4 regions of the Streptomyces sp. NPDC107521 genome follow, and region 1 is predicted to be linked to each of the others. Evidence: riboswitches for the same ligand, from Rfam matches in the RefSeq annotation. Region 1 holds a riboswitch; each other region holds the start of a gene.
What was found. A riboswitch is a leader RNA that binds a small molecule or an ion and turns the genes downstream of it on or off. The one in region 1 is predicted to bind cobalamin.

Region 1 (7,526 bases):
CACTGGCGCGGCACCGCCCTCGCCAACGTCACCGAGCACCTCGCCGAGGCGGAGCTGCCGCAGTTGGAGGAGGCGCGGATGCACGCCCTGGAGAGCCGCATCGAGGCCGACCTCGCGCTGGGCCGGCACGAGCAGCTCACCGCCGAGCTGACCGGCCTGGTCGCGCGGCACCCGCTGCGGGAGAAGCTGCGCGCCCACCTGATGACCGCCCTCTACCGCAGCGGACGGCAGAGCGACGCCCTCCAGAGCTACTACGAGGGCCGCTCCCTGCTCGCCGAGCAGCTCGGCATCGATCCGGGCGAGGGCCTGGGCTCCGCCTACGCGGCCATCCTGGAGGGCACCCGGGGGCCCGGTCCCGGCGGCGCCACCCGCGGCGCCCGCGATCCGGTCGCCGGGCACCGCGCCCCCGACACCCTGCCGCCGGACGCCGAAGGCTTCGTCGGCCGCGACGACGAAGTGGCCCTGCTGCGCTCCCAGTTGGCGGAGTCCGCCGCAGGCAGGGCACCCCGTCGGCTGCTGGTCACGGGGATGGCCGGGATCGGCAAGACGGCCCTCGCCACGCGCGTCGCCCACCTGTCGGCCGGGGACTTCCCCGACGGACGGGTCTTCGCCGCGCTGTCCGAGCCCGACGGACGGCCCCGCCGCCCGCACGACGTCCTCACCGACCTCCTGCGGGACCTCGGCGAACAGCTCCGCGAGCCGGGCCCCGCGCGGCCCGCCGTCCGGACCGCCGACGACCGCGCCGACCACGAGCACCTGGTGCGGCTGTGCCGCGCCCGGACCGCGGGCCGACGGATGCTGGTGGTGCTGGACGGCGCGCCCCGGGGCCGGCTGCTCGACACGCTGCTGGCCGGGCTCCCGGACGCGGTGGTGCTGATCACCGGCCGTACCCGGCTCGTCCAGGTGACCGGGGCCCGCACCCTCGCGCTCGCGCCGCTCGGGGACGCCGCGGCGCTCGAACTGCTGGCGGCGGCGGCCGGACGGCCGCGCCTGCTCGCGGAACCGGACGCCACCGACGACCTGCTGGCCTACTGCGGCGGACTGCCGCTGGCACTGCGGATCACCGGGAGCCGCCTCACCGCCCGGCCGTTCTGGCCCGTGGCCCGGCTCGCGCAGCGGATGGCCGACCCGGGGACACGGCTGCGGGAGCTGTCCTTCGGCGGGCTGGACGTGGCCGCCGTCCTGCGGCCCTCCCTGTACGCCCTGCCCGCCCAGGCCCGCGCGGTGCTGGCCCGGCTCGCCGGGGCCGGTGACGGCCCCTTCCCCGCCCACCGGGCGGCGGGCCTCCTCGGCACCACCGAGGCGACGGCGGAGCGGTGGCTGGAGCAGCTCGTGGACGGGACACTGCTCGACCTGTGCGGGGTGGACCTGCGGGGCCGCCCCCTCTACCGCTTCCACGGGCTGGTGCTGCTGTTCGCCGCCGCCCAGCCCGCGCCGTCCCGGCTCCCCTCCCCCACCTCGGCGGCGGGCTGACCCGGCACGGCGGAAGGACCCTCGACGGGGACACGGTCCACCGGCGCCCGCCGACACACGGCGGGCGCCGTCCGCCGTCGATACGCCGACGGGGACACCGGGCCGTACGGAGGAGACGCGCCCTCGGCCCGGACGGCGGGCGCGGACCCCGCGAACGGCGTCCGGCGCCCGGCCCCGAAAGGCGGGCGGGCGGGCGACGGCATCCGGGACGGCCGGCGAAGTCCGGGGCGGCGGTCGGCGCCCCCGACGCCCCCGATACGCACGAGGCGGGCCGCGGAGCCCTTCACGGCCCCGCGGCCCGCCTCGTCATGGACCCGGCGCGCGGTCAGTGCCAGCTCTCGTCGTCGCCCCGGAACATCCGGGCGGCGTGCGGGGCGGTGGGCGGCTTCATGGCGTGCGGACGGACCACATGGTTGTTCGGCATTTCTTCTCCCCCTCGCGGAATGTTGGCACTTACGCTAGAGAAGAGGGATTTCCGCTCATTATCGTTCAGCCTTCCGGTAAAGAAAGACAATCCTCCCCAACCGGAATGCCACCGTTTTCCTTTCCGTCCACCGGTCGCCCGCGCCCGGCTTCCTTACCGGAAAGTTCCGCGAGGGCGGTGCGCGCCCGCGCCCTCCACTTCGGCACACCGATGCGGTCGAAATCCGCCAATGCCCCGAGGAGATACCGCCGGGCCTCGTCCGGGTCGCCGCATTTCCCGCCGAGGGTGCCCAGGGCGAGCTTGATGCGGCCCTCGACGAGCGGGCTGTCCAGCAGCGCGGCCACCTCCATGGCCTGGTGCAGCGTCGCCCGCGCCTCCCGCCACCGCCCGGCGCCCGTCCGCGCCTCGCCGAGGGCGAGCAGCCCGTGGGCCAGACCGAGGGTGTCCATCTGCCCCCGCACGATGTGGATGACCCGCAGCAGGGCCTCCTCGGCGAGCACGTACTCGCCGCGCGCCAGGTGCACCCGGGCCAGCCGGTGGGTGCCCAGGGCCAGGCTGCGCGCGCCGCCCTCCCCGATGGCGGCGGAGACCCGTACGGACTCCTCGCTGAGCCGCTGCGCCGCGTCGACGTCGTCCTGGTCGAGGCGGATCTGCGCCATGTTGTTCAGGACGTGGGCCTCCGAGGAGCGGTCGCCGACGGCCCGGAAGACGGTCAGCGCGGCGGTGCTGTGCCGCATGGCGGAGTCCAGTTCGCCGCGCATCTCGTCGATCATCGCCATGTTGCGCAGGACCAGGGCCCGGCCGTGCGCCTCCCCGGCCTGCTCGTGCAGGCGCAGGGCCCGGGTGAAGAGGTGGTAGGCGGTGGTGAAGTCCCGCAGCCGCATCTCCAGGGCGCCCAGGACGTGCAGCATGGCCGCCTCGCCGCGGGCGTTCCCGGCGGCGCGGACGGCGGCGAGCGAGCGCTCGGCGCACTCCCGCCAGTCGTCGAGGTAGTTGCGGGTCTCGAAGAGGACCAGGACACAGAGGGTGAGGTCCCAGGCGAACTCGTCCATGCCGGCGGAGGCGGTCCGGGCGACGACCGCGACCAGGGAGAGCCGTTCGGCCTCCAGCCAGTCCAGGGGGCGGGCCAGCAGCCGGCCGGTCGTCTCGGGGTCGAGCCGCCGCCGGGCGACGGTCCCGTGGATGATGCTGAAGTCCCCGCCGTAGGAACGCCGGTGGGCCTCGGCGGCGAGGAACAGATAGGTGCGGTGGACGCGGTCGAGGACGGCGTCGCGCTCCCGCTCGCTCTCCTCCTGGGCGCGCTCCCGGGCGAACAGCCGGAGCAGGCTGGGGAACCGGTAGCGGGTGTGACCGGCCGTGTCGGGCCCGACGACGTCGAGGAACCGGGCGTCGACCAGTTCCTCTATCAGGCGTTCACCGGTGTGCGGGTCGGTGTCGAGCAGGGCGGCGGCCACCCAGGGGGCGAAGTCCGGGACGTCCAGCAGGCCGAGTCCGCGGTAGAGCCGGGCGGTCTGCTCGGCGAGCCCCCGGTAGGTCAGCGCGAAGCTGGCCCGGACCTGCGACTCGCCCTGGCTCAGTTCGTCGAGGCGGCTGCGTTCGTCGCTGAGCCGGCGCACCAGATGGGCCACCGACCAGTGCGGCTTCGAGGCGAGACGGGCCCCGGCGATGCGCAGGGCCAGGGGCAGCAGGTCGCACAGTTCGGCGAGGGTGACGGTGGCGCCGGGCTCGTCGGCGACGCGGTCCTCGCCGACGATGCCTCCCAGCAGTTCGACCGCCTCGTGCGGGGAGAGCGGCCCGAGCCGCACCCAGGCCCTCGGCGGCCAGGCCACCAGCTCCGGTAACTGTTCGCGCCCCGTGACCAGGACGCAGCACCCGGCGCCGCTGGGCAGCAGCGGCCGGACCTGGGCGTGGCTGCGGACGTTGTCGAGGACGACGAGGACCCGCCGGTCGGCGAGGAGGCTGCGGTAGAGGGCCGCGCGCTCCTCCGGGGCGGCGGGGATCTGGGCGGCGGGCACGGCGAGGGAGCGCAGGAAGCGGCCCAGCACCTCACCGGCCAGGGTGGGTTCGAGGCGCTCGTCGTAGCCGTGCAGGTCGGCGAAGAGCTGGCCGTCGGGGAAGAGGCCCGCGACGCTGTGCCCCCAGTGCACGGCCAGGCTGGTCTTGCCGACGCCGCCGACGCCGGTGATCAGGCCGGTGGCCGGGCCGCCCGCGGTGCGGTCGGGATCCAGCAGGGCGCCCAGCCGGGCCAGTTCCTCCTTGCGCCCGGCCAACCGCGAGACGTCGGGCGGCAGTTCCAGCGGGGGGCAGGCCGGGGTGTGCGGGGTGACCGGCTCGGGCTCCGGTTCGGGCGCGGAGAGCGACGGCCGGTCCTGGAGGATGGCCTGGTGCAGTTCGGCCAGGGCGGGGCCCGGCTCGATGCCGAGTTCCTCCTTGAGCCGCCGGCGCCCCTCCTGGAACGTCTCCAGCGCCTCGGCCCGCCGCCCGGAGCGGTACTGGGCGGTGATGAGCTGGTGGCGGGCTCGTTCGCGCAGCGGGTGTCTGCGGACCATGGCCGCGAGGTCGGGCAGCGCCCGCTGGTGGTCGCCGAGTTGGAGCCGCACCTCGGTGGCGTTCTCGAAGGTGTTGAGCCGCAACTCCTCCAGCCGGTGGGCCTCGTCCTCGGCGCGGTGGGCGGTGACACCGGCGAACGGCCGTCCGCGCCAGAGCCGCAGCGCCTCCGTGTAGGCGCGGGCGGCCTCGGACAGCCGCTCCTCGCGCACCGCCGCCTCGGCCGCGGCGACGAGCCCGGCGAACTCGACGGTGTCGAGCGAGTGCCGGCCGAGCCGCAGCAGGTAGCCGGGGTGGGCGGTGACGATGATCTCGTCCGGACAGCCGACGCTCTTGAAGACCTTGCGCAGGGCCGCGATGCAGATGGAGACCTGGGTGCGCGCGGTGGCGGGCGGCCGCTCGTCCCACACGGCGTCGATCAGGGTGTCGACCGGGACGACATGGCCGGGCGCGAGCAGCAGGAGCGTGAGAATGGTGCGGTGCCGGTGGCCGCCGAGGGAAACCTGATCCTCTCCGGCGCGCACGTCGAGCGGTCCCAGGACGCGGAATTCCAGCCGCTTCTCCATGTACCCCTTGCCCCCCGTGCTTCCCGGACGGCGGAAGCAGTAGTCCGACCGCCCTGATTGCCACCCCGACCCAGGACGCCACCCCCCACGCGGCCAACGATACGACGACGAATGCGGCTACCGAGCGGTAACGCGGGGCGAACCGTCGGTAAGGGAGACGCATCCGGCCGGAATGGGGCTCGTGCGGGAAACTCTCCGCAGGCGTAAGTGAGCGGTGTTCAGTTTTCCACCGGCATTTTCCGGCCGAATTGCGCCACCCCGGAAGAAGAAACTCCACGCGCCACCCGCGCCCACGGTCCGACGCCCGTCGCACGACGCGGGCACGGCCGGGGGACGACCCGGGGGCGGGGCCGCGGGCGGGGCCCGGCCCGGGTGCGGCGAGGGGGGCCGGACGTCCGGAGGCGGTCGAGAGGGCCCGGCCCGGAGGCGGGCGGGCAGGGCGGGATCGGGCCGACGCACGGACGGCGCCCGGCGGCGGGACCGGAAGGCGTACGGACGGGCGCCGGACGGCAGGACCGCGCGACGTACGGGACGGGCCGGACGCCGGCGACGGGGCGGGACGCCGACGACGGCGGAGCGGGACGGGGCGGCGGCATACGGACGGAGGCCGGACCGGGCGGCACGGCCGGCGGCCGGACGGGGCCGCCGGGCGGCACTCGGTTCCGGACCGGACGACGGCACCGGACGGCGTACGGGCGGGGCCGGACGGCGCGACCGGACCGCGTACGGTCCCGGACCCGACGGCGCGAAGGGCGGCATCCGGTCCCGCACCGGACCGCCCATCGGCGGGCGTGTCCCGCGTACGCCGACGGGGCCCGCCTCCCCCTGGCGTCCCGGCCGGTCAGGGGCGCCGCGTAGGCTGACCGGGCAGCCGGTTCGCCCCGTCGGCCCGACGGGAGGCGTCGCAAGAGGGAACCCGGTGGGAATCCGGGACTGCCCCGCAGCGGTGAGCGGGAACGACCGCCGTCATACAGCACTGGCCCCGGACGGGGCCGGGAAGCGACGGCCAGTAGGAGCCCTCCGGGAGGAGTGGCGCGCCCGCGAGTCCGAAGACCTGCCCGCTGCCCGCGCCCGGGACGTCCGGCGCGCGGAAACGTTCCGCCGCGACTCGCGAAGGAGAGTTGACGTGGCCGATCCCACCGTCACCGTCCCCGCCCCCGTATCCACCACCCGTCGTACCAAGACCCCGGACGACTCACGGGTGGTCCTCGCCCACATCATGAGCGAGCACGACACCAATCTGTACGGCACCATCCACGGCGGTGTGATGATGCGGCTCATCGACGACGCGGCGGCCGCCGCCGCGGGGCGGCACGCGGGCGGCCCCGCCGTCACCGCCTCGGTCGACCGGATGACCTTCCTGGCCCCCGTGCGGGCCGGCGACCTGCTGAGCGTCGGGGCGGCCCTCCGGCGGGCCGGACGGACGTCGATGACGGTCGGGGTCCGGGTGACCGCCGAACGCTGGAACCACTCGGGTCCGACGACGGAGGTCGCCACGGCGACACTGACCTTCGTCGCCATCGACGCCGACGGCACCCCCCGCCCCGTCCCCGCGCTCGCCTCCCCGCCGCCGGCCGGGGACTGACCCCCGCCCGGTCGGGCCGGGGCCGCCCGGGGCCGTACCGACCGCCCGGGACGGAACCCCCCGGACGGCCCGCCCCGTCTCCGCGTCACTCCCGCCCTCCGCGTCACTCCGTCCGGGGCGGCGGGGTGACACGGACGGGAGGCGCCGCGCACCGCCGTCGGACCGGATCGGTACGCGGGTCGACGACCCAGTGGTTGCTCCTCAGGACCCGGTCGGCGAAGGGCACGTCCTCCTCCCCCAGGAAGCGGAACCCGAGACCGCGGCAGATGCCGTTCGACGGGGCGTTCGTCGTCGCGGGGAAGGCGTGGACGAGCCCCCACCGGCCGTCGTCGCGGGCCTGTTCGAGCAGCATGCGGACGCCCCGCCTGCCGAACCCCCGTCCCTGGAACTCGGGCAGCACCATCCACCCGATCTCGGAGATCAGCCCGGCCCCGGTGTGGTGGGGCCACAGGGTGACGGTGCCCGCGACCGTCCCCGGTCGGGCCGCGTCGGGCACGATCATCCTGGTCCAGTCGGTCCCGGCCCGCGCCCGCTCGACATCGCGCCGGACCTTCTCCTCCATGCCCTCCCGGGGCAACGGACCGCCCAGCTCGGCCATCATCACCGGATCGCACCGCATCCTGACGTAGGCGTCGACGTCCCCGTACTCGACATCACGCAACAGCATCCGTATCCCCTTCCCTCCACGGGCGGGCGCAGCGCCCCGCCTTCGCCCTCGTCGTCCTCATTCCCCCGGTCCGGCACGCGGACGGGCCTCCCCGCGCCCCGCCGTGGCCGTCGGTTCACCATCACGACCGAAGCCGCGACGCACCGCACTCACCATGTGACCCCGGAGTACCCCCGACCGACACCCCCGGCACACGGACGCCACCGAGTGAAGCCGTCCCACGCCGAACGGGCCAAGTGCCCACGGCTTCCCTTCCGCGCCGAC
Region 2 (7,526 bases), on a different contig from region 1:
GGGCCGTTCCTCATGGGCGGCGAGCATGAGGGACAGGGCGTCATCGGCCGCGAATCCCAGCATCCGGCCGTCGGCATACGCCGTCCAGCCGCCGAACCGCGCACGGAGCAGAGTCCGGTGCCGTTCCGGAAGGTCCGGCCCCGTTTCCAGGCGGCCGCCGAGGCGCAGTCCGGCGCTCGCGTACTCGCCGTCGGTTCTGGGGGTGAGGGTGAAATGCCAGCCTTCTCCTCGAACTCCGGCTCGTCCGGGGACAGGTGGCGCCACTCCTCATAACGGCGCAGGTGCAGCAGGCCCGCCGCCAACTCCCGGTAGTCATAGGTGCGGACGCGTCGTTCCTGTTCGTCGAAGAGGAACACTCCGAGGTAGTGGTCCCTCCAGCTCACCTGAAGCAGCGCCCGCCGCCGAGCAGCACCGCGTACGGCTCTCCCGCCCGGTCGCGCTCGCGCGCCCGGTCCTCGGTCATCGTCCCCACGGGCATCCGCGCCTGCGGATCCCAGCCCGCGCAGTGGACGACATCGATCCGTGTACGCATGAATCCCCCTCCGGCTCCAACGGTGGTGACACGTTAACCAGCACGTCCGACAACGGGAGCACGGCTCATCCCGGCAGGCGGGGCCGACGGGCCGCGTGGCGGTGCGGCGTCAGTGGCCCGGGCGACGGGATGCGGGGCCGCCCGGGGCACCGGGGACATCTGCGCCCCGGGGCACCGGCACCCGGTGATCAGCGGTGGCCCCGGGGGCTTCGGTGCTGGCCCCGGCGGTGGGGGAGGGAGCCGCGGGGGGCTCCCGGGCGGGGGTCCCCGGTGCGTTCCGGCAGCCAGAAGCGGCGGGAGAACACCTTCTGCTCGTCCTTCGTGCGCAGCCGCTTCAGCTCCGAGGTGAACGCGCCCCGGTACCGGGCCCCCGCGCGCTGGACGAGGGTCGCCGCGTGGGCGTCGAGGCTGGCCTCCTCCAGGGCGAGGACGTGGCCGGCGACGGTCTCGGCCGGCAGCAGGGAGAGGCACACCTCCGTCAGGCGGTCGAAGACGAAGTCCCGCAGGGGGGCGAACGGGCTGTCCGCCAGGGCCATCTGCCGGAGCAGGATGGCGATCTCGCCGCCGTCCCGCTCCGCCCCGCCCCCGCGGAGCACCGCGTCGAGCTGCTCCGGGAGGTACGCCGAGGCGAGCGCCAGGACCAGCCGGGCGACCATCGCCGTCGGCATCGTGCGGGCGCGCACCAGCAGCGCGTCCGGCGCGAGTTCGGGGGCGCCGCCCTGGTGCAGGATGGCGAGGAACCGCCCGGCGTGCCCGGTGGGCCGGTTCTCCAGGGTGAAGGCCAGCACCGTCTCCGCGCGCGCGGGCAGCGCCACGTCGTTCAGCGTCCGGAAGAGGAGCGCCGCGTCCCCGGGGCCGGTCGTCCCGGCCGCGTGCCCCAGCACCCAGGCAACCTCGTGGTGCCTCCCGTCGAGGGCGCGCAGCAGCGCGAGGAAGTCGTCCCGGGTCCGGGCGGCGGCCGAGACGACCAGCACGTCGCACGCGAGCACGCCGTTGCCGGTCGCGTGCAGGTCGTTGATCAGGGTGGCCACGTCGGCGGGCGCGCGGGTCAGCGCGGCGCGTTCGAGCACCGCCGCGGCGGCCGTGTGATTGCGCACCACGCGTAAGGCGGAGACCAGGGCCACCAGATGGCCGCTGCTGCACGACTGGGCGTTGTCGAACACGAAGTCGGCGTCCCGCAGCAGCCCCCGGGACGAGAGGGTGTCGATCAGCTCCGTGACGTCGGTGGCCGGGCGGACGGAGACGGTCTCCGCCTGGAGGACGTGGGTGAGGCCGTGCCGGCCGTTCTCGCCGAGCCCGCGGCTGATCTCCACGATGTCCGACACCGGGCGTTCGGCCGCCGCCGCGCGCAGGGCCAGCGGCAGCACGGCGGCCCCCGGTCCGGTCAGCACCAGCTCCACCGCCTCCAGCACCTGAGCCACCTCGCGCGTGGCGAGGAACGCGCCGAGCACCACGGCGACGTGCTCGGGGAGGTGCTCTCGGTGCAGGGCGGCCACGAACGCGGCGGTGTCGCGCGGGGTGTGCAGCCGGACCGACGCCCCCAGCAGCCGGGCGCCGAGGTCGTGCAGCCGGGAGCGTTCCAGTTCCGCCGCGAGCCGGCCGAGTTCGTCGACCGGGCGGGTGAGCACCAGGACGGGCAGCGCCGCCTGGGCGTGCGCCCCCAGTCCCGCCCCGTCCAGGCCCGCCAGCAGGGCGCCGACCTCCTGGACCGGCCGGGTCCTGCTGACGGAGGTGACCAGTTCGCTGGCCATGGCGCGCTGGGTCCGCGACTCCAGGTCGCCGACGACACTGACCAGTTCCGGCACCGAGGCGGTGCGGTCGGTGGCCTCCAGCGCCGCCATCAGCGACGGGACGACCGCCGCCTCCTCCCAGAGCTCCTGCACGGTCTCCAGCTGCGATTCCAGGACGCAGCACTGGTTCTCCGCGGCGATCAGCTCGGCGCGGGTGACGGCCAGCACCTCCTCCAGGTAGGTGATCTCCTGGCGGAGGTCCCGGCACTCGCGGCCCAGTTCCTCGTACTCGCCCTGCCACACGTCGATCTCGGCCCGGTGCGCCTGTGTCCGCCGGTCGAGTTCGACGGCGAGGGCGCGGCTGCGGGCCTCCGCCTCGGACAGCCGCCGCACGCGGTCGTGCAGCGCCTCCTCCAGGGCCTGGGCGTGCGCCTGCTTGCGCCGGGCCTCCTCGTCGGCCCGGGCGAGCTGGTCCTCCAGCTTCTGCCGCTTCCCGGCCGGCCTGTTGGACCGCAGCGCCTCGCGGTGCAGTTCCCGCAGCCGCTGCTCCGCCTCGGGCGTGAGGGCCATCCCCTCCTCCCGGAGGTCGGCGACGAGGGTGGCGACGAAGTCCCACCCCGGGAGGCGGTCGCCCTTCAGGTAGCGGGTCAGGGTGCTGGGGTCCACGTGCCGCCGCGCGGCGTACCGCCGGACGCTCACCCCCAGCCGGAGGAAGATCATCCGCAGGTCCTCGACGAAGGCCCGCTTCTCCGGTACGAGGTCCTCCCCGAGCGGTGCCAAGCGCGCCGCGCCCACCGCGTCCCGTGTGCCCATGCTCCACCCACCGTCCCCTCAACAGGGCCCAGTATCACGTCCGTTGGGGCTTCCGGCGGCGAGCTTCCGTTGCCATCCACGAACGGCAACGGTCGGCCCGCTGCCGACCTCGGGTGTCAACGCGGAGGGGATTCCCGGCGGCGCCCGCGCCCCGGCACGCTGGGGTCCGGGCCGGCCCACGGAGAACTCCGACACACGCGGGAGGAACACGCAGATGAACGATCACGGTGCCCCGGTGCGGGAACAGCCCCCGCCACCGGCCCCGCCGCCCCTCTGGCGGCGGCTCTGCCAGCGGGCGCTCCTGGGAGCCACCGGGGCGCTCGGCGCCGCAGCGGTCACCTGGCTGAGGGCCTGGTGGGAGGACCACAGCGGGTAGCCGGGGCCGTTGCCGGGTCCGGGGTTCCGGCCACCGCCCGGCACCCGGCACCCGGCACCCGGCACCCGGGGGCAGGGGGCCGGGGGCAGGGGCCGGGGGCAGGTCCGCCACCGGCCCCCGGGGCGGGAGGCCGGGCCCGGGTGCGCTGCCCGACACCCGGGGCCCCTGGCCGCCGCCCCGGGTTTCCGGGCCGCCGCCCCGGGTTTCCGGGCCGCCGCCCGGCCCGCGGGACCAGGGGCCGAGCCGCCTGCCGCCCGGCCCGCGGGACCAGGCTGCCGCCGGAACCGCGCGGCGGCCGGGGCATCACGGCTCCGGAATCGCGCGGCACCTGAGGCACCGTGGGTCCGGGCCCTCACGGGGGCCGCGCGTCGCCGGGTGGGGGCCCGCGCGGGGTCCCGGGCACGGTGGGTCCGGGCACGGTGGGTCCGGGCCCGCACGTGTCCAGGCCGTCGCCGGACCGGGACCGGCGCGGGGCCGGCCGCCGCCGGAAGCGCGGAGCCGCCGCACCGGGCGCGGGCACGTGGGCCGGAACGGGACCACCGGCCACCCCCGCCCACTCGCGTCCCGGCACCCCCGCGCCCGCGTCCCGGCTCCGGACCCGCACCCCGCCCCCGAGCCCGACGGCCGGTCCCGCACCGCTCCCCGGCCGGGCCCCGGGCCCGCTGCCCGGCGGGGCCGGGCACGGCCCCGGCGCGCACGCCCCGGGCCCCTCGCCGGCCGCCCCCGCGCGCGGCCGGGCCGGGCCCCGGCCCGACCACCCTGTCGGCGCCGAACGCGGGAAACGTACTATCGCCAGGTCATCGCCGCGACGGGAGTCAGGAAGCCGGTGCGAGTCCGGCACGGTCCCGCCACTGTGACCGGGGAGCGCGTCCGCTCCGCACACCGTCGTGTGCGAAGGGGCGTCGACCCGGGAGTCAGGACACTGGTCCGTCGCGGGCCCATTCCGAGGAGCGCGGACTCCCCAGGAGGCTCTACGTGTACGACGGCATGCCCCATGCCCCCCTGTCCTCTTCCACCCCCGCCCGTCGGCGCCGCCCGGCGCGTGCCGCGGCCGCCGCCCTCACCGCGGCCGTCGCCCTGCTCGCCGGATGCGGACCGGCCGACGACGGCGACGGGAAGCCGGCGGCCCGGCCCGCCGCCGGGTTCCCCGTCACCGTCGACAACTGCGGTGTGCGCACCACGTACGACCGGCCGCCGTCCCGGGTGGTCACCATCCATCAGCACCCGGCGGAGCTCATGCTCTCCCTCGGCCTGGCGGACCGCATGGTCGGCACGGCCTTCCCCGACTCCGCCGTCCTGCCCGAGTTGGCCGAGGAGTACGCGGCCGTCCCGGAACTGGCCGCGCGGGAGCCGTCGTTCGAGACCGTGCTGGAGGCCGATCCCGACCTCGTCTACGGCGGCTACGCCAGCGCCTTCGACGAGAGCCAGGGCCGGTCCCGCAAGGCCTTCGCCGACGCCGGGATCAACACCCACCTCAACCGCGAGTACTGCGGCGGGAAGCGGGTGACGATGCGGGACACCTACGACGAGATCCGCACCATCGGCACCGTCTTCGGCGTCCCGGACCGGGCCGGGAAGCTGGTCGCCGACCTGGAGGACCGCGTCGAGGGGGCCGTCACCGCCGTGCGCGGCGAGCCCGAGGTGCCCGTCTTCGTGTACGACAGCGGCGACAAGACCGCCTTCACCGCGGGCGGCCGGAGCCTGGGCACCGAACTGATCCGGCTGGCCGGCGGCCGGAACGTCTTCGCCGACCTCGACGACGTCTTCGGCGACGTCTCCTGGGAGCAGGTCGTGGCGCGCGCCCCCGAGGTCATCGCCATCTACGACTACGCCGACGACAGCGCCGGGAGCGTCGAGCGGAAGAAGCGGTTCCTGCTGTCCCAGCCCGCGCTCGCCGACGTGCCCGCGATCCGGGACAAGCGGTTCGTCGTCCTGCCGCTGACCGCCACCCTGGTCGGCATCCGCTCGGCGCACGCGGTCGAGGACCTGGCCCGCGGGCTGCACCCCGAGAGCTTCCGGTGACCCGCGCCGCCCCCGGGGCCCGGGCCCCGGGGGGAGGACGGCGGCGGACCCCCGGGCGGAACGCGGACCCCTCCGGGCCGGACCCGGACCGCGCCGCCCCGGACCCCGACCGCGCGGAACCGGCCCCCGACCCCACCGGTCCCCCACAGGAGCCCACCGGTCCCCCGCCGGGGCCTGGCGGATCCCCACCGGGGCCCACCGGCACCGGCACCCGGACCGGGACCGGGACCGCCGAGAACCTCGGCACCGGAGCCGCCGAGGCCCCCGGCACCGGGCCCGCCCAGGACCCCGCCGAGCCCGCCGAGCCCGCCGCGCGCCGTACCGCCCCGGCCGTCGCCCTGCTCGTGCTCGGCGCCCTGCTCCTCGTCTCCCTCACGGCGGGCCTGGCGGTCGGCTCCGTGCGGGTCCCGCCGGGCCAGGTGTGGGGCATCGTGGCGCACGCGCTCGGCGCCGCCCCGGGGGAACCGGACTGGCCGCGGGCGCGGGAGACCATCGTGCTGGACGTCCGGGCGCCGCGGGTGCTGCTCGGCGCGGTGACCGGCGCCGGGCTCGCGGTGGTCGGCACCGCGTTGCAGGCCCTGGTGCGCAATCCGCTCGCCGAGCCCTATCTGCTGGGCGTCTCCTCGGGCGCCTCCCTCGGCGCGGTCACCGTGATCGTCTTCGGTGTCACCCTGTTCGGCCCGGTCTCCCTGCCGCTGGCCGCGTTCCTCGGCGCGCTCGCCGCGCTGGTCCTCGTCTACGCCACCGCGCGCACCGGCGGGCGGATCACCTCCGCCCGCCTGGTGCTGTCCGGGGTGGCCGTCGCGGCGGTGCTCACCGCGGTCCTCGACCTGCTGCTGCTCACCACCGACCGGGGCAACGAGGCCCGCGCGGTGCTCGCGTGGACCCTCGGCGGGCTCGGCGGGGTCGCCTGGGACACCCTGTGGCTGCCCTGCGCGGCCCTGCTGCTCGGGCTCGGGGTGCTCATGGCGCAGGCCCGGCGGCTGAACCTGCTGCTGGCCGGGGAGGAGGCGGCCACCACCATGGGGCTGGACGTGGGCCGGTTCCGCGCCCGGATGTTCGTCCTGCTCTCCCTGGTCACCGGCGTCCTGGTGGCGGCGACCGGGCCGATCGGGTTCGTCGGCCTGATGATGCCGCACATCGTGCGGCTGTTCGTCGGCGGCGACCACCGCCGGGTGCTGCCGACGGCGGCGCTCGGCGGGGCGGTCTTCCTCGTCTGGGCGGACATCGCGGCGCGCACCGTCGCCGCCCCGCTGGAGATCCCCGTAGGGGTGCTCACGGCGCTGTGCGGGGGCCCGTTCTTCCTGTGGCTGATGCGCAGGGACGCCCGGCGCGGCACCGGCCGGGGGGCGGCATGAGCGCGGCCGGGCTCTCCCTCGACGGCGTCACCCTGACCGCCGGGGCGCGCGCCCTGGTGCGGGACGTCAGCCTGACCGCCCGGCCGGGCGAGACCATCGGCCTGGTGGGTCCCAACGGCAGCGGCAAGTCCAGCCTGCTGCGCACCGTCTACCGGGTGCTGCGGCCCGGCTCCGGCCGGGTCCTGGTCGACGGGGAGGACGCCTGGTCGCTGCCGGTGCGGCGGCTGGCCCGGACCGTCGCGGCGGTGGTGCAGGAACCGGCCGCCGACTTCGACCTCGCCGTCCGCGAGGTCGTCGCGATGGGCCGGACCCCGCACAAGCGGCTGCTCGACGGCGACACCCCCGAGGACGCCGCGTTCGTCCGCTCCGCGCTCACCGCCGTGGACGCGGTCCACCTGGCCGACCGGCCCTTCGACCGGCTCTCCGGCGGCGAGCGCCAGCGCGTCCTCATCGCCCGCGCCCTCGCCCAGCGGCCCGCCCTCCTCGTGCTCGACGAACCCACCAACCACCTGGACATCCGGCACCAGTTGTCCGTCCTGGGCACGCTGCGCCGGCTGCCCGCGACGGTGCTGCTGGCGCTGCACGACCTCAACCTGGCCGCGTACTACTGCGACCGCCTCTACGTGCTGTCCGGGGGCGAGGTCACCGCCTCCGGCCCGCCCGCCGAGGTGCTCACCCCCCGGCTGCTGGCCGAG
Region 3 (7,526 bases), on a different contig from region 1:
TCCTGGCCGACGACGGCGGTGAACGGATAGGGCGTGCTCACGCGGCGGTCACTCCTTCGAAGGGGGTACGGCGACGGGGCCCGGCACCGTGCGGCGCGGGCCCGGGGGCGGGGCTCACCCGGGTGCCCCGGGCGGAACGAAGGGGAGTCCGGGAGGGGCGCCGGACTCGATGAGGCGCCAGAGCGCGTCGGTGTCCGCGTGCTCCTCGATCAGATCGCCCAGCAGGTCCAGCTGCCGCTCGCGCAGCGCGGCGAACGAGGTGTCCGGGGCGGGGACGAAGCGGCGTCCGGCGGCGGCGGCGACCTCGCGCAGGAACGCCCGCCGGAAGCCGTCCGACTCCAGCGAGCCGTGCCAGTGGGTGCCCCAGGTCTGCCCGGACCGGCAGCCGTCGAGGAAGGGCTCGCCGCCCGTCACCCGCGCGACGCCGTGGTGGATCTCGTACCCCTCGACGCGTTCCCCGAGGGCCTCGCCCACCGGCCGGGCGAGGGTCTTGGCGGGGGCGAAGCGGACCCGCACGGGCAGGACGCCGAGCCCCTGGACCCGGCCCCGGCGGCTCTCCACGTCGTCCTCGATCTCCTCGCCGAGGACCTGGAAGCCCCCGCACACCCCGAGCACCGGGCGGCCCTCGGCGGCCCGGCGGACGAGGGCGCGGGCCAGTCCCCGCTCCCGCAGCCACTCCAGGGCGCGGACGGTGCCCCGGGTGCCGGGCACGACGACGAGGTCGGCGTCCGCCAGCTCCTCCGGACGGTCCACGAACCGCACCACCACGCCGGGTTCGGCGGCCAGCGCGTCCACGTCGGTGAAGTTGGACATCAGCGGCACCGCGCACACCGCGACCCGCAGCACCTCCTCGCCCACCGGCGGGGCGACGGCCGACTCCCGCACGGTGCCGCGCAGGGAGACCCGCAGGCCGTCCTCCTCGTCGATGCCGAGCCCGTGCCGGAAGGGCAGCACGCCGTAGGTCCGGCGGCCGGTCAGGCCGCGCAGCATGCCGAGGCCGGGTTCCAGCAGGCTCACGTCGCCGCGGAACTTGTTGACCAGGAACCCGGCGACGAGCGCCTGGTCCTCGGGGGAGAGCAGGGCCACCGTGCCGAAGAAGGAGGCGAAGACGCCACCGCGGTCGATGTCCCCGACGACCAGGACGGGCAGTCCGGCGCCCCGGGCCACCCCCATGTTGACGATGTCGTTGCGGCGCAGGTTGATCTCCGCGGGGCTGCCGGCGCCCTCGCAGACCACCGCGTCGTGGGTGGCCCGCAGCTCGGCCAGGCAGTCGAGGACGGTGCCGAGCAACTGCCGCTGGCGTCCGCCGTGGTAGCCGCGGGCGCTCATCTCCCCGACCGCCCGGCCGAGCAGGACCACCTGGCTGCTGCGGTCGCCGCCCGGCTTGAGCAGCACCGGGTTCATCAGCGCGGTCGGCTCCAGCCGGCAGGCCTGCGCCTGCATCGCCTGGGCCCGGCCGATCTCGGCCCCCTCGCGGGTCACGAAGGAGTTCAGCGACATGTTCTGCGCCTTGAAGGGGGCCACCTTCACGCCCTGCCGCACCAGCCAGCGGCAGATCCCGGCGGTGACGACGCTCTTGCCCGCGTCGGAGGTGGTGCCGGCGACCAGGAGACCACCGCTCATGACCGGCCCCCCGTCCGGGGCCCGGCGGCGCGGCGGCCCGGAGCGGCCACCCGGTGCGCGAGCAGCCGCGCGCCCGCGCACACGCCCAGTGCCAGCCAGCCCACACGCCGGGAGAGCCGTACGGCCCGGTCGATGTCGCCGGTCCGGACGGGGCGCCCGGCGGCGCCGTTGAGCACGGGCCGGTGCTCCACCCGGCCGGCGTAGGAGAGGGTGCCGCCGAGCCGTACGCCGAGGGCACCGGCGAACGAGGCCTCCACCGGGCCCGCGTTGGGGCTGGGGTGGCGTCCGGCGTCGGCCCGCCAGGCGCGGAGGGCGCCGCGCGGATCGCCGCCGGAGGCGGTCGCGAGGACGGCGGTCAGCCGGGCGCCGGGCCATCCGGCGAGGTCGTCGAGGCGGGCGGAGGCCCAGCCGTACCGCAGATGGCGGGGCGAGCGGTGACCGACCATGGCGTCCAGGGTGTTGGCGGCGCGGAAGCCGAGCAGCCCCGGCACCCCGGCCGCGGCCCCCCACACCAGGGCGCCGACCACCGCGTCCGAGGTGTTCTCGGCGACGGACTCGACGACGGCGCGGGCGATCCCGTCGGCGTCCAGGGCCTCGGGGTCCCGCCCGCACAGGTGCGGCAGCCGGGCCCGGGCGGCGCCGAGGTCCCCGGCCTCCAGGGCGCGGCCGACGGCGCGCGCCTCCCGGGCCAGCGAGGTGCCGCCGACGACGGCCCAGGTGGCGGCGGCGGTCAGGGCGACGGAGGCGGCGGGGGAGCGGCGTACGGCGCGGGCGGCGGCGGTGCCCAGCGCGGCGACGCCCCCGGCGCACACGGCGGTGTGCAGGGCGCCCCAGCCGCGGTGGTCGTGCCACAGCCGGCGTTCCACGGCACCGGCGGCACGGCCGAACAGGGCGACGGGGTGCCCGCGGCGGGGATCGCCGAGGAGCAGGTCACCGAGGAGGCCGGCGGCGGCACCGTACGCGAAGACGCGTTCGGCGCGCACGGCTCAGCCGGTCGCGGGGCGGGGGAGCGGGGTGCCGGGGTACCTGGGGCGTCGGGCGCGCATGGCGGTATGTCCTCACTCAGGGTGTCCACGCCCTGGTTCGACGGAACCGGCGGTGGGAGTTCCTGGCTCCCGGGACCGCGCGCACCGCGTGGCGCGTGCCGTCCCGGTGACAGTGGCGGGACCGCGCCGGAATCGCACCGGCTTCCTCTCCAGCCGCCGTAATGGCACCGGGAAGTCCACCACGGTCCGCGAAGGCCCGTCAACTCGCCGTTGACCTGCGCGGGGTGAGTGTGGGAAGCCCCACACGGCGCGCGGGCCCCGGACGCGGCGCGCACGGCGCGGGACGGGCGGGCCGGGGCGCCGCGGACGCACGGGAGCGGCGCGGGGCGTACGGGGCCGGCGGACGGGCGTGGGGCGCGCGGGGACGGCGGCGCGGGGGAACGGCGGCGCCGGGCGCGCGGGAAGGGCGAAGAGGCGCGGGGGCGTACGACGGTGTCCCGCCGTACGCCCCCGCGCCCCTTCGCCGACGCCGGGTCAGGCGACGATCAGGTAGATCCCGTAGGTCACCGCCGCGGCGCAGGCCGCGAAGCAGGCGTAGGCGGCGGTGACGGCGAGCGTCGCCGGCTCGCCCTGGGCGGCGGCCCGCTCCCGGTGGGAGAGGCCGACGATGCCGAGGGTGAACAGGGCCACGAGGGCCACGGTGACCACGAGGCTGACCCCGAAGACGGAGCCGAGGGCTGCCCAGTCGATCTGCATGGTGGTTCTCTTCCTTCGCTCCCGGGCGGACCCGGACGCGGGCTCAGACGGCGGTGGGTGCCGAGGCGGAGGGGGTCTTGGCCTCGGCGGCGGCCGGGACGGCGGGGGAGGGGGCCGGGATCTCCGCGGCCAGCGCGTCGGCGGCGAGGGCGTCCGCGGCGAGCGCGTCGGCGGTCAGGCACTCGACGGCCGCGTCGGTGGGCGGCGGGGTGACGGCGGCGATGGCCTGGGTGACGACCCCGTTCGGCTCCGGCTCCGGGTGGTGGTGGCCGTGGCCGTGCCCGTCGACGACGTTGGTGTGGTCGATGACCTCGCGCCGGGAGATCCGCCAGATCGCGAAGCTCGCGGCGATCAGGAAGACCGCGACCGCGGCCGTGCCCCAGTCGCCGAGGCGGCAGACCCACTCGGCGATCGCGGCGACCAGGGCCGCGGCCGGGAGGGTGAGCCCCCAGGCGACGAACATGCGGGTGGCCGTGGACCAGCGGACCACGCCGCCCTTGCGGCCGAGGCCGGCGCCCATCACCGCACCGGAGACCGAGTGCGTGGTGGAGAGCGAGAAGCCGAGGTGGGAGGAGGCCAGGATGACCGTCGCGGCGCTGGTCTGGGCGGCGAAGCCCTGCTGCGGCTGGAGGTCGGTCAGGCCCTTGCCCATGGTGCGGATGATGCGCCAGCCGCCGAGGTAGGTGCCGAGCGCGATGGCGAGGCCCGCGGACAGGATGACCCAGACCGGCGGGTCGGAGGCGGGGGCGAGGGCGCCGCCCGCGATCAGCGCGAGGGTGATGATGCCCATGGTCTTCTGGGCGTCGTTGGTGCCGTGGGCCAGCGAGACCAGGCCGGCGGAGGCGATCTGCCCGGCGCGGTAGCCCTTCTCGGCGGCCCGGCCGTCGGCGCGGCGGCCGAGCCGGTAGGTCATCCGGGTGGCGAGCATCGCCGCGACGCCGGCGACGATCGGGGCGGCGACGGCGGGCAGCAGCACCTTGGTGACGAGCACGCCGCCGTGGACCGCGCCGAGGCCGGCCGAGGCGACGGCGGCGCCGATCAGACCGCCCATCAGGGCGTGCGAGGAACTGGACGGCAGGCCGACCAGCCAGGTCAGCAGGTTCCAGAGGATCGCGCCGACCAGGGCGGCGAAGATGACCTCGGGACGGATGCCGGTCTCGTCGACGAGACCTTTGGAGATCGTGTTGGCGACCTCCACCGAGAGGAAGGCGCCGACAAGGTTGAGGACGGCGGACATGGCCACCGCAACCTTGGGCTTGAGCGCACCGGTCGAAATGGTGGTTGCCATCGCGTTCGCGGTGTCGTGGAAACCGTTCGTGAAATCGAACGCGAGTGCGGTTACCACCACAATCGCGAGGATCAGCGAGAAGCTTTCCATTTACCCAGGCAATCGTTCGAGGTCATTGGCGCGACGAACCTAGGTAACCATGGTGAACGGAAGATGAACTGGATAGGGCGTCGTGGTGTCCGAAAACGGGGCCGGGACCTCCGCGGCCGGACGCGCCGCGTGCGCGAGCCGGTGCTCTCCGGAGACGCCGCTGGCAGGATCGCCGCGGGACCGCCCGCCGGGGCGGGCGACGGGGTGCCCGGCGGCACCCGGGAGGAGGCGCGATCGTGACCGAACCGCAGCGTGCGGGAGCGGAACCGGAACCCGGCGCGGGGCCGGAACCGGAACCGGGGGCGGCGGGGGACGCCGAACGGGCGGAGGCGTGGCGGGCCCTGGTCGCCGCCGCCCGCCGCACGGTGGCCGACGGACTGGTGGTCGGCACCTCCGGGAACGTCTCGGTACGGGTCGGGGACACCGTGCTCGTCACGCCGTCGGGGGTGCCCTACGACCGGCTGACGGCCGGGGACGCGACCGGCGTCGACCTGGACGGGCGGCAGGTGCTCGGCACCCTGGTCCCGACCAGCGAACTGCCCATGCACCTCGCCGTGTACCGCGCCACCGACGCCCGCGCCGTCGTCCACACCCACGCCGTCCACGCGACGGCCGTCTCCACCCTCGTCACCGAGCTGCCGCTGGTCCACTACATGGCCGCCGCGCTGGGCGGCGCGGTCCGCGTCGCCCCCTACGCCGCCTTCGGCAGCGAGGAACTCGCCGCGCACACGCTGGACGCCCTGGCGGACCGCACCGGTTGCCTGCTCCGGAACCACGGCACGCTCACCCACGGCGCCACCCTGGACCAGGCGTACGACCGCACCGCGCAGCTGGAGTGGATGTGCCGCCTCTGGCTGACCGCCTCCTCCGTCCCCGGCCGCGCCCCCACCCTGCTCACGGAGGCCGACCTCGCGGAGGTCTCCCGGCGCCTGGCCGCCTACGGGCAACGCCCCTGACGGACCGTCGGGGGGAAGGGAGGGGAGGTAGGGGGAGGGGCTCGCGGCGCCGTGCCGGGGGCGGTTCACCGACGGTCGGGGCGCCGTGGCGGCGGGGTTCCCCGACGGCGGGGTGCCCGGGCGGGGAGGCGGCCACCCGGGCGGCTCGGGTGGTCCGGGTGGTCCGACGGGACGGCGGCCCGGTGCGGAGGTCGGCCGGGTGGTCCGGCGGAGCGACGGCCCCGTGCGGCGGCCGCACGGCTTGCCCGAAGCCGGGGCGGCCGGAGGCAGAAGAGGCAGAAGAGGCCGAGGAGGCCGAGGCCGGAGGGGGCTGCGGAGACCGGAGCCGGGCCGTGGAGGCCCGAGGGACGGAGGTCCAAAGTGCCGCGGAGGCCGGAGGGGTGGAGGCCGGAGAGGCCGGAGGGGCTGGAGGGGACGGGGAAGCCGCCCCGCACCCCGGTCGCGCTCCCGGACCCCCTGCTCCCCACCCGTCACCCCCCTCACCCCGCACCTCCCGTCCCGGGCGTGGAGCGTCGCCCCGGGGGTACCGGAGGGGTGGCCGCCGTCACCCCCCGCCGGGTGTTCCGCTGGCCGGTCGCGGAGTCCACCGGGAGACTGACGCCATGCGCACTGCCACAGCAACGGCCGCCGCCGTCACCGCGGCCCTGGCGGCGGTCGGCGCGGCCGGCGTCGCCGCCGGACGGGTCGCCAGCGACGCCGCGCTCAAGGTGTCCCCCGGCCGCCCCCTGCCGACCGAGCCCCGGCTCACCGTGCACGGCACCGCCCCCGGACGGATCACCCTCACCCGGGACCTGGCCGCCCTGCGCCCGGGCCGCTACGGCCTCGCGGGCGACGGCTCGCACGCGGTCGTCGGCCCGGTGCTGGAGGGGGCCCGGGAGGGCGTCGACACCGTGGTCCGCCGACTGGAACGGGTCACGCACGGCTCCTTCGCGGCGGGCGACCGCGCCTGGCTCACCCCCAACCTCCACGTCGGCACCCCCCGCACCGCCCTCGGCATCGACCACACCGACCTGGAGATCCCGGGCGACCTCGGGCCCCTCCCGGCCTGGTTCCTGCCCGGCGCCCGCCCCACCTGGCTGATCGCGGTGCACGGCCTGGGCACCACCCGCGAGCAGGCCATGAACCTGATGACCCCGCTGTACGAGCGGCGCATGCCGGTGCTCGCGCCCACCCTGCGCGGCGACGTCGGCGCCCCGCCCCCGCCGGACGGGCTCCAGCACTTCGGGGAGACCGAGTGGCACGACGTGGACGCCGCCGTCCGCCACGCCGTCGAGAACGGCGCCCGGCAGGTGGTGCTGCTCGGCTGGTCCACCGGCGCCGCCATGGCCCTGCGCGCGGCGGCCCGGTCCGGTGTCCGCGACCGCATCGCGGGCCTCGTCCTGGACTCCCCGGTGCTGAGCTGGGAGACCACCCTGCGCGCCCTGGCCACCGCCCGGCACGTGCCCGCGCCGCTGCTGCCGCTCGCCGTCCGCGCCGCCCAGGGCAGGGCGGGGCTCCCCGCCGACGACGGCACCGACCCGGACGGCGTCCTCCGCCCGGCCGTGCCGACGCTGGTCTTCCACGGCCCGGACGACGAGGTCGCCCCCTGGTCCCTCTCGCGCCGCCTCGCCGCCGCCTCGCCCCGCACGGTCACCCTGCACCCCGTCACCGGCGCGCCCCACGCGGCCATGTGGAACGCCGACCCCGCGGACTACGAGGAGACCCTGCGCCGCTTCCTGGTCCCCCTGGTCTGACCGGCCGGAGGGCCCGCCGGTCCGATCCGGCCGCGAGGGGGCCGCCCGGGCGGCCCGCCCGTCCCGCCCGGTCACCGGCAGGGGCGGCTTCCGG
Region 4 (7,526 bases), on a different contig from region 1:
CTGCACACCCGGGCCCTCGCCATGCTCAACGCGTCGGCGGAGACCGGACGTTACCTCGGCGAACTGGGCGGGGCCGGGGGCGCGGACGGCCCGGCGGGCTGACGCGCCGGGCGCAGCGGCGCGGGGACGGACGGGGTGCCGGAAGGAGCCGGAGACGCGGCCGGGGGCCGGCGGGGACGGGACGGCGGCAGGGAGCGGCGGCCCCCTCCGCGCGTTTCCGCGCGTTTCCGCGCGTCTCCGCGCGGGGCCGTGCCGGGAGTGCGGGGAAGCGCGGTGGGGGTGCGGGGAGGGTCCCGCACATGCGGCCCGGGTACCGGTCCTCAGGAACCGGCGACCCGGTCCGTCCCGCTCCCGAGCCCTCCGGGCCGGGTCAGCCCGCGGCCGAGCGGATCCGGTAACTGACCGCCGCGTACGGGAAGTTGCCCTGACCGAGGGTGCCCGTGCGGAAGTACAGGTCGCCCGTTTGGCCGGGAGCGCCGGTCACGCAGTCCTCGTTGAAGAAGACGTCGACGGCCTGGTTGGACAGGGCGAGGAAGGAACGGGCCGGGGTGTCGAGTTCCTGGCACACGCCGACCTTCGCCAGGTCGAGCCGGACGGCCGTCCCGGCCCGGTCGGCACCCGTGTAGAAGGTGACGCTGCCGAGCGGGGCGGCCTGTGCCTGGCTCGCCCCGGCCAGGCACAGGGCCGCCGCGGCGGTGGCGACGGCGGTCCTGCCCAGATGCCGGTGATACGGCCTCATACGCGATACCTCACTTCGTGTCGTACGGCGGGAAACGCCGGGGGGAGGTCCGTTCGCGGGCCGGGCGGCCCGGGACCCCGAGCCACTTTGCTTCATAGTTCAATGAGAGGGAAGGGGGTCGGCCGTCCCGGAACGCCCGCGGCGGTCATCTTCCGGTGGCCCCCCGCCGCGCGGTGTCGGGGTTCGGCCGGGCTGGTCCCCGTTCCTCCCCGGACCTCCGTCCCGGCGGCTGTCACACGTTTGGCGCGGTCGGCGTTTCCCCGTGGGGGGAGCGGTCGTTGGGGCGGTCATGGTCAAGCGATTCGTGTGTGTCCCCGTCCTGTCCGCCGCGCTGCTGGCGTCCGCCGCCACCGCCACCGCCGCGCCCGCCGCCCCGGCGGACCCCGCCGTTCCGGCCGCCTCCGCCCTGCCCCTGCCGGGCGCGCCCGGGGTGCCGCTGCTGGAGGGGGTGCTCGGATCGCTGGAGGTGGGGCACCCGGTCACCTCCCTGACGGCGCTGCTGCCCGACGGCGTCCGCGCCCGATGAACCCCGTGTGCGGGGGACGGCCGCCCGGCCGTCCCCCGCACACGGACGTGGTCAGGACCCGGCGGGCACCTCCGCGCGGACCGTGCGGGCGGCGGCGACCATGTTCTCCAGCGAGGCCCGCGTCTCGGGCCAGCCGCGGGTCTTCAGCCCGCAGTCGGGATTCACCCACAGCCGCTCGGCGGGGATGGCCCTCAGCCCGGCGCGCAGCAGCTCCGCCGCCTCCTCGGCGCTCGGGACGCGCGGCGAGTGGATGTCGTACACCCCCGGACCCGCCTCGCGCGGGTACCCGTGGGCGGCCAGTTCCCGGGCGACCTGCATGTGGGAGCGGGCCGCCTCCAGGCTGATGACGTCGGCGTCCAGGTCGTCGATGGCCTGGACGATGTCGCCGAACTCCGCGTAGCACATGTGGGTGTGGATCTGGGTGTCCGGCCGCACCCCGCCGGTGGTGAGGCGGAACGCCTCGGTGGCCCACGCGAGATAGGCGGAGCGGTCGGCCTCCCGCAGGGGCAGCGTCTCGCGCAGCGCGGGCTCGTCGACCTGGATGACCGCCGTCCCGGCCGCCTCCAGGTCGCCCACCTCGTCCCGGAGTGCGAGGGCGACCTGCCGGGCGGTGTCCCCGAGCGGCTGGTCGTCGCGGACGAAGGACCAGGCGAGCATGGTGACCGGCCCGGTGAGCATGCCCTTGACCGGGCGGTCGGTGAGCGACTGGGCGTACGAGGTCCAGCGCACGGTCATCGGTGCCGGCCGCGAGATGTCCCCGGCCAGGACCGGCGGGCGGACGTACCGGGTGCCGTAGGACTGGACCCAGCCGTGCTGGGTGGCGAGGTAGCCGGTGAGCTGCTCGGCGAAGTACTGGACCATGTCGTTGCGTTCGGGCTCGCCGTGGACCAGGACGTCGATGCCGGTCTTCTCCTGGAAGGAGACGACCTCCTGGATCTCCGCCCTGACCCGCTCCTCGTACCCGGCGGTGCCGATGCGGCCGGCCCGCAGGTCGGCGCGGGCGACGCGGAGTTCACCGGTCTGCGGGAACGATCCGATGGTGGTCGTCGGCAGCAGCGGCAGCCCGAGGCGGGCGTGCTGGGCGGCGGCCCGGTCGGCGTACGGCAGGGACCGGCGGGTGTCCGCACCGGTGACGGCGGCGGCGCGGGCGCGCACGGCCGTGTCGTTGGTGAGGGGGGAGGCGGCGCGGGAGGCGAGGTCGGCCTGGTTCGCGGCCAGTTCGGCGGCGATGGTGTCGGTCCCCAGGGCGAGGCCCCTGGCGAGGGTGACGATCTCGGCGGTCTTCTGCCGGGCGAAGGCCAGCCAGCGCAGGATCTGCGGTTCGATGTCCTTCTCTGCGGCCGCGTCCAGCGGGACGTGCAGCAGGGAGCAGGAGGCGGCGACGTCGACGCGGTCGGCCAGCCCGAGGAGGGTGCCGAGCGTGGAGAGGGACCCCCGGAGGTCGTTGATCCAGATGTTGCGGCCGTTGACGACCCCGGCGACCAGCCGCTTCCCGGGCAGACCGCCGACGGCGGCCAGGTCGTCCAGGTTGGCGGCGGCGGACTCGGTGAAGTCCAGCGCGAGCCCTTCCACCGGGGCCTTGGCCAGCACCGGGAGGGCGTCCCCGAGGCGGTCGAAGTAGGAGGCGACCAGCAGCCTGGGCCGGTCGGTGAGGGTGCCGAGGTCCCGGTAGGCCCGCTCGGCGGCCTTCAGCTCGGCCGGGGTGCGGTCCTGGACGAGGGCGGGCTCGTCGAGCTGTGCCCACTCGGCCCCGGCGGCGCGCAGATCGGCCAGGACCTCCGCGTAGACGGGGAGCAGCCGGTCCAGCAGGGTGAGCGGGTCGAAGTCCGCCGCCACACCGGGGGCGGGCTTGGCGAGCAGCAGGTACGTCACCGGGCCGACCAGCACGGGACGGGCGGTCAGGCCCAGGGACAGGGCCTCGGTCAGCTCCGCGACCTGCCGGCCGGAGTCGGCGGTGAACACCGTGTCCGGACCCAACTCGGGCACCAGATAGTGGTAGTTGGTGTCGAACCACTTGGTCATCTCCAGCGGCGCCACGTCCTGGGTGCCGCGGGCCATCGCGAAGTAGCCGTCGAGCGGATCGGCCTCGACGGCGGCGCGGTGGCGCTCGGGAACCGCGCCGACCATGACGGTGGTGTCGAGGACGTGGTCGTAGTACGAGAAGTCCCCGGTGGGGACCTCGTGCACGCCGGCTCCGGCGAGGCTCCGCCAGTTGGCGCGGCGCAGTTCGGCGGCGGTCGCCCGGAGGACGTCGGCGGTGACGCGGCCCTTCCAGTACCCCTCGACGGCCCTCTTCAGTTCCCGGTTCGGGCCCTGGCGGGGGTAGCCGTACACGGTGGCCCGTGCCGCCGCGGCTGCGGACTTGCTGGTCACGGAGATCTCCTTCGCGAGATGAGTCCCTGAGATCCCGGAGACGGGACGAGGACGCGAAGGGTGACGCACCCGGGGGAGGGGGCGCGCGAGGGCGCGGCCGACCGCCGGGTGTGCACGCCGACCCGCCCACGAGGTCACCGGAATGTCCGCGCGCGGGGGCTCCGCGCACGGGCAGTGGCAGGTCTTCGGACTCGCGGGCACGCCCTCCGTCCGGAGGACACCTACTGGCCGTCGCTTCCCGCGCCCGTCTCCCGGGCGCAGTGCGTATGACGGCGGTCGTTCCCGCTCACCGCTGCGGGGCAGTCCCGGATTTCCACCGGGTTCCCTCTTGCGACACCCCGCCTGGCGGACGGGGCGAACCAGCTGCACCTCACAGCCTACGGGGTGCGGGAGACGGGTGGGACGGTGCGTCCACCATCCGGATGGTGAGACGAGACGGGGCGGGGCGCGGCCGGGCGGGGCGGGGCGGAGCGGCGGGGCCGGGCGGTGACGGGGCGGGGGCGGCCGGTGCCGCCGCGCCCCGTCACCGGCGGCCGTGCCGCGGCGCCGGCCGCCGGTCGCGCGGCCGGTCCCGCGCGGCCGGTCCCGCGCGGTGGGTCCGGCGCGGTGGGTGCGGTGCCCCGGGGCGGGAGGGTCCGTCGGACCCCCTTCCCCGGGGCGCCGTGCGCCGTCCGGGCCCGCGGGGTCAGCGGGTGTAGGTGACCACGTGCTCCTTCAGCGAGCCGCAGTTGGAGCCGTACACCTGCACGTACACGTTGTCGATGCTGCCGCCCCAGTCGACACAGCGGCCCTTGCCGTAGACCTGGACCGGACCGGCGTACGAGGTGTAGCGCCCGAAGTCGTCCGCGCCCTGGTCGGTGCCGTTGACGTACAGCCACGCGGACATGTCGAGCACCGTGCCCGGGTTGCTGCGGATGGTGACGACACAGTTCTTGCCGTTCGTCGCGTTGTAGGTCAGGTACAGGGTGCCGAGCGCGCCCACGGGCTGGGAGTTGACGGTCTTGTAGGCGGTGCCGCAGAGCTTCTGCGGAGTCGTGTCGGGCGCCGCCGAGGCGGGCGCGGCCAGGGCGGTCGTGGCGCCCAGCGACAGCGCGGCCAGGGCGGCGGCGGTCAGGACGGAACGAGTGGCGATCATTGTTCCCCCTTGCGAAGTCCGAAGGTGTTTCCTCCTGTCCGGTGTGACCCATGACATTCGTCAATGGTTGTGCCCCGTCGCGCTGTTGACCGGTGGAGGCGGTCCCGCACCGCGCGGCGCGCGGCGGTCAGCGCCGTTCGCGCACCCCCTCGACCAGCAGCGCGACCAGGCGGCGGGCGTCGTACCGGGGGTCGCTGTCGGCGCCGATGCAGAGGTTCCCGATGCCGCGCATCAGGTGGTAGGCGTCGATGTCGGACCGGATCTCGCCCGCCGCGCGCGCGGCGTCGAGGAGCTCAGCGCAGACGGGCAGGAGCCGGTCGAGGAAGTGGCCGTGCAGCGCCTCGAACCCCTCGCTGTCGCTGCGCAGCACGGAGGCCAGGCCGTGCTTGGTGACGAGGAAGTCGGTGAACAGCTCCGCCCACCGCCCGAGGGCGGCGTGGGGCGGGGTTCCGGCGGCCAGCAGGGCCGGACCGGCCTCGGCGCACGCCTCCACCTGGTGCCGGTAGACGGCGACGACCAGATCCGCCCGGGTGGGGAAGTGGCGGTAGAGGGTGCCCGGTCCGACCCCGGCCCGCGCGGCGATGTCCCGCACCGGCGCCTCCACGCCCGAGGCGGTGAAGACCTCGGCCGCCGCGTCGAGCAGCGCCTCCTGGTTGCGCCGGGCGTCCCGGCGCCGGGAGGGGGGCGGAGCCGTCCCGTGGCCCCCGGCCGCCGCTCCGCCCCCGGGGGTCGAGCGGCCCGTGCCGCCGTCGCTGCCGTTGTCCATCGGATCGGTTCCTTCCCTCGTGGACGTCCTGCCGCCGACCGGGCCCCGGGCGGGGACCCGGTGCGTCCCGCGCCGGTCCGGCGGCCGTCCCTCGCCCGCGGCACGCGCTTGTCAAGCGGAACAGTGTTCCGTATCGTCGTTTACGGAACAGGGTTCCGTTTCTCCCATGATGGCAGAACGGGGCCGGTGGCGCGCCGTCGGCCCGCCCGGTCCCGGCCGCCTCTTCCCCCTCCCCGCTCTCCCCAACCTCCCGCTCCCGCCCAGCCACGCGATCGGAAGTACGCCCATGCCCATGTCCGACCGGGCCGCCACGGCCACCGGTTCCGCCTCCGGCGCCGAGGCGCCGTCCACCCCCGGAACGGGGGCCATCTCCGGCCAATGCAGTTGCCTTTGAGCTGAGGAGATCGTTGCCCCGCGTGTGACGGGGTGGGACGTGGGCCAGCGGGTACGGATCGGGATCCTGACGAAGGTGTTCACTGCCGAGCTGGTGGACGCGGCAATAGCCAAGCACGACCGGGCCGAGCGGCGCCGCCGACTCCTGCCGGCGAGGCTGGTCGTGTACTTCGTCCTGGCCCTGTGTCTGTTCGCCCGGGAGTCGTACGAGGAAGTGCTGCGGGTGCTGACCAGCGGCATCCCGGGCAGCCGGGCCCTCGCGCGGGTGAACCGGTCGTCGTTGTGCCGGGCCCGCGCCCGCCTCGGCGAGGACGTGCTGGAAACCGTGTTCCGGCAGATCGCTGGCTCGATCGCCACCAGGGACACGCCTGGCGCGCGTGGTGACGGGGGCTGCGGCTCCTCGCCCTGGACGGCACCCAGTTCGATCTCCCGGATTCGACGAGCAACGGCGACACCTTCGACGGCCCCTCCACCACCGGCGGCGTCCCCTTCGGGTTCCCCAGGTCAGGGCGGTGGTCCTCGCCGAGATCGGAACGCACGGAATCCTCGACGCTCGCCTCGGTGGCTACCGCGACGGCGAGCGCAGCCTCGCCTACCCGCTGGCCGGCTCCACCGGCTCCGGAGACCTGGTCATCGCCGACCGCGGCTCCTGGTCGGTCGAGTTCGCTCACGTCTTCACCATGGCGGGCGCGGATCTGCTCGTCAGGCTCCAGTCCAACCACATCGGCACCGTCTAGGAAGAGCTTCCGGACGGCTCGTACCTGTCGATGGCGCGACCGGGCAAGGAGGTCCGGCTCCGAGCCGCGCGAGAGGGCCGCATGCTGCCCAAGCACGTGATCTACCGGGTCATCACCTTCGCCAAGGGCGACAAGGTCGCCTACCTGGGCACGACGCTGCTGGACCCCGAGCAGTACCCGGCCGCCGAGCTGGTCGCGCTCTACCGGGAGCGCTGGGAGATCGAGCTGGCCTTCGACGAGATCAAGAACCACCTCGGTCCCGGCGGGCCGATCAGGTCACGGACACCGGAGGGCGTCCGGCAGGAACTGTGGGCCTACCTCGCAGTCCACCACGCCATCCGCGAGTTCGCCCACACAGCCGCACTCGCCCGCCCGACGGTGGACGCCGACCGTGTCTCCTACCTGAAGTGCGTCCGCATCATCCGCCGCAGCATCCCGTCCCAACTCGGAGCGACCGCCACCAAGCTCACCCGCTCCTTCACCGAGGCCAGGCGGGAGGCGCGCGTACGCCTCCTCCCGACCCGGCGCAACCGGGACTGTCCACGCGCGATCAAGAAACCGAACCGTTGGCCGGTGCTGAGGACCCGAGCCAGACGCGGCACGGTCCAGCCCGGCCGCTGGGCCCACAACCCGACCTCAAAGCCGAAGAGCACCCGCCGGGCAGGACGGCCGGCGCAGCAGAATGCGTCTACTCTGCCACCGCCCGATCGCCCCTAATCGAGTAGCGCCAAGGCTTCGTCCCAGACGTTGCCACCGTCTGCCCAGGTCCACAGCCATTGGCGCAGAGATGGCGCGGCATAACGCAGGCCGTCATGAGGGTCCTGGCCCCAGTCCGGTTCCCATCCGTCGGCATCCCA

Region 2: another riboswitch for cobalamin. It lies ahead of ACZ7LB_RS04500 (ABC transporter substrate-binding protein); the one in region 1 lies ahead of ACZ7LB_RS14150 (acyl-CoA thioesterase).
Region 3: another riboswitch for cobalamin. It lies ahead of ACZ7LB_RS02840 (cobalamin biosynthesis protein); the one in region 1 lies ahead of ACZ7LB_RS14150 (acyl-CoA thioesterase).
Region 4: another riboswitch for cobalamin. It lies ahead of metE (5-methyltetrahydropteroyltriglutamate--homocysteine S-methyltransferase); the one in region 1 lies ahead of ACZ7LB_RS14150 (acyl-CoA thioesterase).

The regions. Positions count from the first base shown of each region.
Region 1 covers NZ_JBVKAT010000008.1:5,711-13,236, forward strand. Annotated here, with positions in the region: gene ACZ7LB_RS14140 (AfsR/SARP family transcriptional regulator) at 1-1,473, shown strand, start outside; gene ACZ7LB_RS14145 (AfsR/SARP family transcriptional regulator) at 1,963-5,010, opposite strand; cobalamin riboswitch at 5,866-6,086, shown strand; gene ACZ7LB_RS14150 (acyl-CoA thioesterase) at 6,137-6,595, shown strand; gene ACZ7LB_RS14155 (GNAT family N-acetyltransferase) at 6,699-7,262, opposite strand.
Region 2 covers NZ_JBVKAT010000002.1:308,348-315,873, forward strand. Annotated here, with positions in the region: gene ACZ7LB_RS04480 (DUF4241 domain-containing protein) at 1-63, opposite strand, end outside; gene ACZ7LB_RS04485 (hypothetical protein) at 380-532, opposite strand; gene ACZ7LB_RS04490 (hypothetical protein) at 721-3,075, opposite strand; gene ACZ7LB_RS04495 (hypothetical protein) at 3,290-3,451, shown strand; cobalamin riboswitch at 4,229-4,396, shown strand; gene ACZ7LB_RS04500 (ABC transporter substrate-binding protein) at 4,427-5,473, shown strand; gene ACZ7LB_RS04505 (FecCD family ABC transporter permease) at 5,470-6,831, shown strand; gene ACZ7LB_RS04510 (ABC transporter ATP-binding protein) at 6,828-7,526, shown strand, end outside.
Region 3 covers NZ_JBVKAT010000001.1:673,082-680,607, forward strand. Annotated here, with positions in the region: gene ACZ7LB_RS02830 (putative cobaltochelatase) at 1-41, opposite strand, end outside; gene ACZ7LB_RS02835 (cobyric acid synthase) at 115-1,623, opposite strand; gene ACZ7LB_RS02840 (cobalamin biosynthesis protein) at 1,620-2,606, opposite strand; cobalamin riboswitch at 2,707-2,865, opposite strand; gene ACZ7LB_RS02845 (hypothetical protein) at 3,144-3,365, opposite strand; gene ACZ7LB_RS02850 (inorganic phosphate transporter) at 3,409-4,743, opposite strand; gene ACZ7LB_RS02855 (class II aldolase/adducin family protein) at 4,980-5,699, shown strand; gene ACZ7LB_RS02860 (alpha/beta hydrolase) at 6,302-7,432, shown strand.
Region 4 covers NZ_JBVKAT010000028.1:47,024-54,549, forward strand. Annotated here, with positions in the region: gene ACZ7LB_RS29515 (MerR family transcriptional regulator) at 1-102, shown strand, start outside; gene ACZ7LB_RS29520 (hypothetical protein) at 371-739, opposite strand; gene ACZ7LB_RS29525 (hypothetical protein) at 1,029-1,265, shown strand; gene metE (5-methyltetrahydropteroyltriglutamate--homocysteine S-methyltransferase) at 1,317-3,638, opposite strand; cobalamin riboswitch at 3,798-4,018, opposite strand; gene ACZ7LB_RS29535 (spore-associated protein) at 4,324-4,773, opposite strand; gene ACZ7LB_RS29540 (TetR/AcrR family transcriptional regulator) at 4,901-5,539, opposite strand; partial or broken gene ACZ7LB_RS29545 (transposase domain-containing protein) at 5,973-6,254, shown strand; gene ACZ7LB_RS29550 (hypothetical protein) at 6,445-6,669, shown strand; gene ACZ7LB_RS29555 (transposase) at 6,751-7,386, shown strand; gene ACZ7LB_RS29560 (SMI1/KNR4 family protein) at 7,383-7,526, opposite strand, start outside.